Regions from separate parts of the Streptomyces sp. NPDC090119 genome, predicted to be linked through region 1. Evidence: riboswitches for the same ligand, from Rfam matches in the RefSeq annotation. Region 1 holds a riboswitch; the other holds the start of a gene.
What was found. Region 1 has a riboswitch for S-adenosylmethionine ahead of thrC (threonine synthase). Riboswitches for the same ligand answer to the same signal wherever they lie in the genome.
Positions count from the first base shown of each region.

Region 2: it holds a riboswitch for S-adenosylmethionine, as region 1 does, so the genes downstream of both, ACIPPM_RS08900 (aminotransferase class V-fold PLP-dependent enzyme) here and thrC (threonine synthase) in region 1, are expected to answer to the same signal.

Region 1 covers NZ_JBIVDK010000006.1:152,517-155,909, forward strand. The annotation lists gene ACIPPM_RS25415 (trehalose-6-phosphate synthase) at 1-419, opposite strand, end outside; gene ACIPPM_RS25420 (glucosyl-3-phosphoglycerate synthase) at 494-1,438, opposite strand; SAM riboswitch class I at 1,572-1,728, shown strand; gene thrC (threonine synthase) at 1,746-3,020, shown strand; gene ACIPPM_RS25430 (MoaD/ThiS family protein) at 3,017-3,292, shown strand.
Region 2 covers NZ_JBIVDK010000002.1:336,300-339,692, reverse strand. The annotation lists gene trpD (anthranilate phosphoribosyltransferase) at 1-1,005, shown strand, start outside; SAM riboswitch class IV at 1,114-1,230, shown strand; gene ACIPPM_RS08900 (aminotransferase class V-fold PLP-dependent enzyme) at 1,412-2,767, shown strand; gene ACIPPM_RS08895 (Lrp/AsnC family transcriptional regulator) at 2,791-3,072, opposite strand; gene ACIPPM_RS08890 (rhomboid family intramembrane serine protease) at 3,069-3,393, opposite strand, start outside.

The DNA of each region.
Region 1 (3,393 bases):
TGGGCGAACGCCTGGTTGTAGGCGCGGTACGCGTCCCACTGCCGACGGAACTCCGCGTCGAACACCGGCTCCAGCGGGGTCTGGTACATCATGTGGTGCACGAACCACAGCGCCGAGTTGGCGATCCCGTTGTACGCGTCGGCGTAGACGTCCGCGTCGATGTCCAGCATCCGCACCCGCTGCCCGCCGGTGTCCTCGGCGGGGAGCAGCCCGCCGCCCGCGCGCCGCACCGCCTCCCGGTCGCCGTCCCCGAGCGCGGCGCACACCCACACCGCGTCGGTGTCCGGACCGATCGCCGACAGCCCCGAGACGAGACCGCCGCCACCCCGCCGGGAGCCCAGCTCCCCGTCCGGACCCACCGTGTACGAAACCGGGCCGCGATTGGACGCGACCAGCACCTCAGCACCCTGCGTAGCCATGGCCTCAACCTAGCCCGGCCCACAAACGCTCAAACGTACGCGCGACCGGCGAGCCGGACCGTATACGGCCCCGCTCACGCCACCTTCCGCGCCGCGTACTCCGCGATCTCCGCCATCGGCGGCCGCTCCTCGGTGTCCACCGAGTGGGTACGCGGCTCGAAACCGTCCACCCCCCGCTCGAACTGGGTCAGCGCGGGCCGCACCAGGTGCCCGCGCGCGAGCCGGAGCTGCGCGGTGCGGTAGATCGCGGCCGCCATCCGGCCGAGCGCCTGCCCGTCCTGGTGCCGGTGCTTGCGCACCCCGACGTCCACCTGGGCCAGCGCGTCCAGCCCGACCAGATGCAGCGAGTCGACCAGCATGCCCAGCTCGACCCCGTACCCCACCGGGAACGGCAGCCGCTCCAGCAGCGAGCGCCGGGCCGCGTACTCCCCGCCCAGCGGCTGCACGAACCCGGCCAGCTGCGGCCAGTGCATGTTCAGCAGCGGGCGCGCCATCAGCTCGGTCACTCGGCCGCCCTGCCCGGCGGCGCCGCCCAGCGGACGGTCGTACATCGCCTTGACCAGGTCGATCCCCGGATCGGTGAGCAGCGGGCCGACGATGCCGAGGACGAAGTCGGAGGAGAACTCGCGCAGGTCGGCGTCGACGAAGGCCACGATGTCCCCGCTGGTCGCCAGCAGGGAGCGCCACAGCACCTCGCCCTTGCCGGGCACGGCGGGCAGCCGGGGCAGGATGTCGTCCCGGTGCACGACCCGCGCGCCCGCGGCGGCCGCCACCTCGGCGGTGCGGTCGGTGGACCCGGAGTCCACCACGACTATCTCGTCCACCAGCGGCGCCTGCGCCATCAGGTCGTGCCGGATCACGGAGACGATCTCGCCGACCGTCGCCTCCTCGTTCAGCGCGGGCAGCACCACGGAGACCCGCTGCCCGGACCGCTGCTTGGCGGCCAGCACGCGGTGCGGCGGGCGGTCGGCCACGGACCAGGAGCGGGTGGCCAGCCAGCGCTCGGTTTCTTCCAGCATGGTCTGCGGCTCCTCACGTGATCCATCTCGCGGTTCGGACGACACCTTCAACTCTCCTGGCCTTCGGTTACAGTCTTGGACAACGCCGATGACCATCGCATGTCGAGGTCGGCGGGCGTTCACAACCGAATACCGCTCATCCAGAGGGGCAGAGGGAAACGGCCCGATGAAGCCCCGGCAACCCTCCAGCCGGTCTCGTGCGCGCGACACACCGCGACACCGCGAGGCTCCCGGCTAGGGAAGGTGCCAAATCCGTCTCACGGCGAGATGCGTCGTGGGAAAGATGAGGAGAAAGGGCCTCGCCTCCATGGCTGTGCAGACTGTCGCCACCCCCACCGTAGATCTCGGCCCCGCCGCCGCCCTGAGCTGCCGGGAGTGCGGACACCGCGTCCCGCTCGGGCCCGTCTTCGCCTGTGAGGAGTGTTTCGGGCCGCTGGAGATCGCCTACGACTTCTCCGCGTACGACACCGAGAAGCTCCGCGCCCGCATCGAGTCCGGCCCCGCGAACATCTGGCGCTACGCCCCGCTGCTGCCCGTCCCCGCCGACGTGGCCGACAAGCCCAACCTCAACCCCGGCTGGACCCCGCTGGTCAAGGCCGACCGCCTGGCGGCCGAACTCGGCGTCACGGGCGGGCTGTTCGTCAAGGACGACTCCGGCAACCCGACGCACTCCTTCAAGGACCGCGTCGTCGCCCAGGCGCTGGAGGCCGCCCGCGCCTTCGGCTTCACCACCCTGTCCTGCTCCTCCACCGGCAACCTGGCCGGCGCGGTCGGCGCCGCCGCCGCCCGCGCGGGGCTGCGGTCCTGCGTGTTCATCCCGCACGACCTGGAGCAGGGCAAGGTCGTCATGGCCGCCGTCTACGGCGGTGAGCTGGTCGGCATCGAGGGCAACTACGACGACGTGAACCGCTTCTGCTCCGAGCTGATCGGCGACCCGGCGGGCGAGGGCTGGGGCTTCGTCAACGTCAACCTGCGGCCGTACTACGCCGAGGGCTCCAAGACCCTCGCCTACGAGATCTGCGAGCAGCTCGGCTGGCGGCTGCCCGACCAGCTGGTGGTGCCGATCGCCTCCGGCTCCCAGCTCACCAAGATCGACAAGGGGCTGAAGGAGCTGATCGCGCTCGGCCTGGTCGAGGACAAGCCGTACAAGATCTTCGGCGCCCAGGCGGAGGGCTGCTCCCCGGTGTCGGCCGCGTACAAGGCGGGCCACGACGTGGTGCGGCCGCAGAAGCCGGACACCATCGCCAAGTCCCTCGCCATCGGCAACCCGGCCGACGGGCCGTACGTGCTGGACATCGCCCGCCGCACCGGTGGCGCGGTGGAGGACGTGACGGACCCGCAGATCGTGGACGCCATCAAGCTGCTGGCCCGCACCGAGGGCATCTTCGCCGAGACGGCGGGCGGGGTGACGGTCGGTGTCACCCGCAAGCTGATCGAGTCCGGCGCGCTGGACCCCTCGCTCACCACCGTCGTCCTCAACACCGGCGACGGCCTGAAGACCCTGGACGCGGTCGCCGGTACCGGCCTGTCCGCGACCATCCGCCCGAACCTGGACTCCTTCCGAGAGGCTGGCCTCGCATGAGCGTGACCGTTCGCATCCCGACCATCCTGCGCACCTACACCGGCGGCCAGGCCGAGGTCGCCGCCGAGGGCGGCACGCTCGCCGAGGTCATCGAGGACCTGGAGAAGACGCACACGGGCATCGCAGCCCGCGTCCTGGACGACCAGGGCAAGCTGCGCCGGTTCGTGAATGTCTACGTCAATGACGACGACGTGCGTTTCGAGGGCGGACTTCAGACCGTGACCCCCGACGGCGCGGGTGTCTCCATCATTCCGGCGGTCGCCGGAGGCTGAAATTACCTTCGGTAACCACGGTTACCGTCAGTTCAGCGAATGGCCTTCTCCGTAAGAGAAACGGAGGGGGCCATTCTGTGTGATTGAGCGCGGTAGGGTTG
Region 2 (3,393 bases), on a different contig from region 1:
CTGAACGCCCTGCTGGAGGGCCGGGACCAGAGCGCGGACGCCACCGCCTGGGCGATGGACCGGATCATGCGCGGCGAGGCCACGGACGCCCAGATCGCGGGCTTCCTGGTGGCGCTGCGGGCCAAGGGCGAGACGGTCGAGGAGATCACCGGGATCGTCCGGGCGATGTATGAGCACGCCAACGTGATCGAGGTGCCCGGCCGGACCGTGGACATCGTCGGCACCGGCGGGGACGGCGCCAAGACGGTGAACATCTCCACGATGTCCTCCATCGTGGTGGCGGGCACAGGTGCCAAGGTCATCAAGCACGGCAACCGGGCCGCGTCCTCGGCCTCCGGTTCCTCGGACGTGCTGGAGCGGCTCGGGGTGAACCTGGAGCTGACGCCGAAGCGGGTGGCGGAGGTCGCGGAGGAGGCGGGGATCACCTTCTGCTTCGCGGTCAAGTTCCACCCGGCGCTGCGTCACGTCGGCGCCGCCCGCGGCCAGCTGGGCATCCGTACGGTCTTCAACGTCATCGGTCCGCTGACCAACCCGGCGCGGGTGCGGTCCCAGGCGGTCGGCGTGGCGAACCTCGCCATGGCACCGATCGTGGCGGGCGTCTTCGCCGAGCGCGGCAACTCCTCCCTCGTCTTCCGGGGCGAGGACGGCCTGGACGAGCTGACCACCACCGCGCCCTCGCGGGTGTGGATCGTGCGCGACGGCAAGGTCACCGAGGAGGTCTTCGACCCGCGGGACGTCGGCATCGAGCTGGTGCCGGTGGAGGCGCTGCGCGGCGGCGACCCGGCATACAACGCGATGGTGGCCCGGCAGGTGCTGGAGGGCGAGCGCGGGCCGGTGCGGGACGCGGTGCTGCTGAACTCGGCGGCCGCGCTGGTCGCGCTGGACCCGACCGGGGAGCCGCTGGCCGACCAGCTACGGGCGGGCATGGCGCGGGCCGCCGAGTCCATCGACTCCGGCGCCGCGGCGCGCACGCTGGAGCGCTGGGTGGCCGCGAGCAACCGGTAGCGGGTGTCGTTTCGGCGCGGCGGGGAGCGGTGGCTCTCCGCCGCGCCGGCGTTCCGGCATCCGGACGCCGGTTGCGCCGGGTGATCCGTCCGGATAACTTGCGTGTCAGGTCATGAGCGACAGCCATGCGGCCCCGGCCGGCTGTCCGGCAACCCTCCGTCCGTGGCGGGGTGCTCCGGGTGAGGACCAGGCCGTGGTCCAGAAGGTCCACGGCAAGCGCGGACCCCTCGAAGAGCCAGGGGTCCTGGTCGTACGAGGGAGCCTTCTTCCGTGAGCAAGCGAATGCGCTAGGGCCGCCGAGCCCCGCCTCCGCACACCCCTTTTCTCTCTTTTCCGCGCCTTCCGGTGCCGCGCCCGCATGCCCTGCGCCCGCGGTGACTCCGGCCTGCCTCACGGGAGTTCAGCCATGTCCGTCTCCACCGCCTTCGCCCCCGCCCCCGCCGCCACCGAGACCCTGCCCGCCCCGCTGCCGGTGCTCGGCCGGGACGTCACCGTGCCGCTCGTCACCGGCGGCGAGGTGGGCTACGCCGCGCTCGACTACGCCGCCAGCGCCCCCGCCCTCCAGCGGGTCTGGGACGACATCGCCGCCTACGTCCCCTACTACGGCAGCGTGCACCGGGGCGCCGGGCACCTCTCGCAGCTCTCCACCGAGCTGTTCGAGAACGCCCGCCGCACGGTCGCGGAGTTCCTCCACTGCCGGGACGACGACCAGGTGGTCTTCACCCGGTCCACCACGGACTCGCTGAACCTGCTGGCCCGCGCGCTGCCCGCCGGGTGCGAGGTGTACGTCTTCGAGACCGAGCACCACGCCGCGCTGCTGCCCTGGCGCGCGGCCGACGTGACCTTCCTGGACGCCCCGCGCACTCCCGAGGCGGCCGTGCGCACGCTGGAGCGGGCCCTCGCCGCCCGGGACACCGCGCGCCCCGCGCTGGTCTGCGTCACCGGCGCCTCCAACGTCACCGGCGAGCTGTGGCCGGTGCGTGAACTGGCGGCGGCCGCGCACGCGTCCGGCGCGCGGATCGTCCTGGACGCCGCCCAGCTGGTGCCGCACCGGCCGGTGAGCGTGCGGGAGCTGGACGTGGACTGGATCGCGTTCTCCGGGCACAAGCTGTACGCGCCCTTCGGCTCCGGGGTGCTGGCCGGGCGGGCCGACTGGCTCACGGCGGCCGAGCCGTACCTCGCGGGCGGCGGCGCCAGCCGCACGGTGGCCCGGCGCGCGGACGGCTCGGTGGAGGTGGAGTGGCACGAGGGCGCCGCCCGGCACGAGGCGGGTTCCCCCAACGTCATCGGCGCCTACGCGGTCGCCTCGGCCTGCCGGGCGCTCGCCGAGGCCGGTCCCGAGGCGCTGGCCGCCCGTGAGGAGCGGCTGCTCGGGCTGCTCCGCGCGGGTCTCACCGAGGTGCCCCAGGTGCGGGTGCTCTCCCTCTTCGGTGACGACGCCCCGCGGGTCGGTGTGCTGTCCTTCGTCGTCGACGGCTGGAACAGCTCCCATCTCGCCGCAGCGCTCTCCGCCGAGTACGGCATCGGCGTCCGCGACGGCCTGTTCTGCGCCCACCCCTTGGTGCACGCGCTCCTGGGCACCGGCCCCGCCGAGCAGAGCGGCTGCGGCACCGGGACCCTGAACGCCCTCCGCGTCAGCTTCGGCGCGGGCACCCCGGACGAGGACGTCACCCGCTTCGTGACGGCGGTACGCGAACTGGTCACCCAGGGTGCGAAGTGGACCTACCGCACGGAGAACGGCCGCTGCGTCCCGGAGAACTGAGGCTCGTCAGGAGTCCGGGCGGGTCAGGAGTCCAGGCCGATCGCGAAGGCCGCTTCCAGGTCGTGCTGGGAGTAGGTGCGGAAGGCGACGTGGGTGTCGGTGCCCTCCACGCCCTGGATCTTGCTGATGCGGCCGGGGATGACCTCGGCGAGATCCTCGTGGCGGGCCACGCGGACCATGGCGATCAGGTCGTAGGTACCGGTGACGGAGAAGACCTCGCTCACGCTCTCCAGCGCGGCGATCTGTTCGGCGATCTCCGGAATCCGGTCCACGCTGGTCTTGATCAGGACGATCGCGGTGATCACGGCTGGTTCTCTCCCTTGGACGCCGGAGCCGGGGCGGGCCCAACTCTAGCCTCGCCCGGACCGTCCTTCTCGCCCTGCTTGCGCCCGTACCGCAGCCAGGCGTAGCCGAAGCCCAGGCAGAAGCCGATCACATGGGCGAGGTAGGCGACGCCGGGGCCCTCGGGCGCGCGGCCCGCCGCGTACCACTGGAGGGCGGCCCAGAAGGGCAGCACCACCCAGGCCGGGAAGCGCAGCGGGAGGAAGAACAGGAACGGGAGGAGACTGGTGACACGGGCCCGCGGAAAGAGGTGGAGGAACGCGCCGAGGACCGCCGAGATGGCG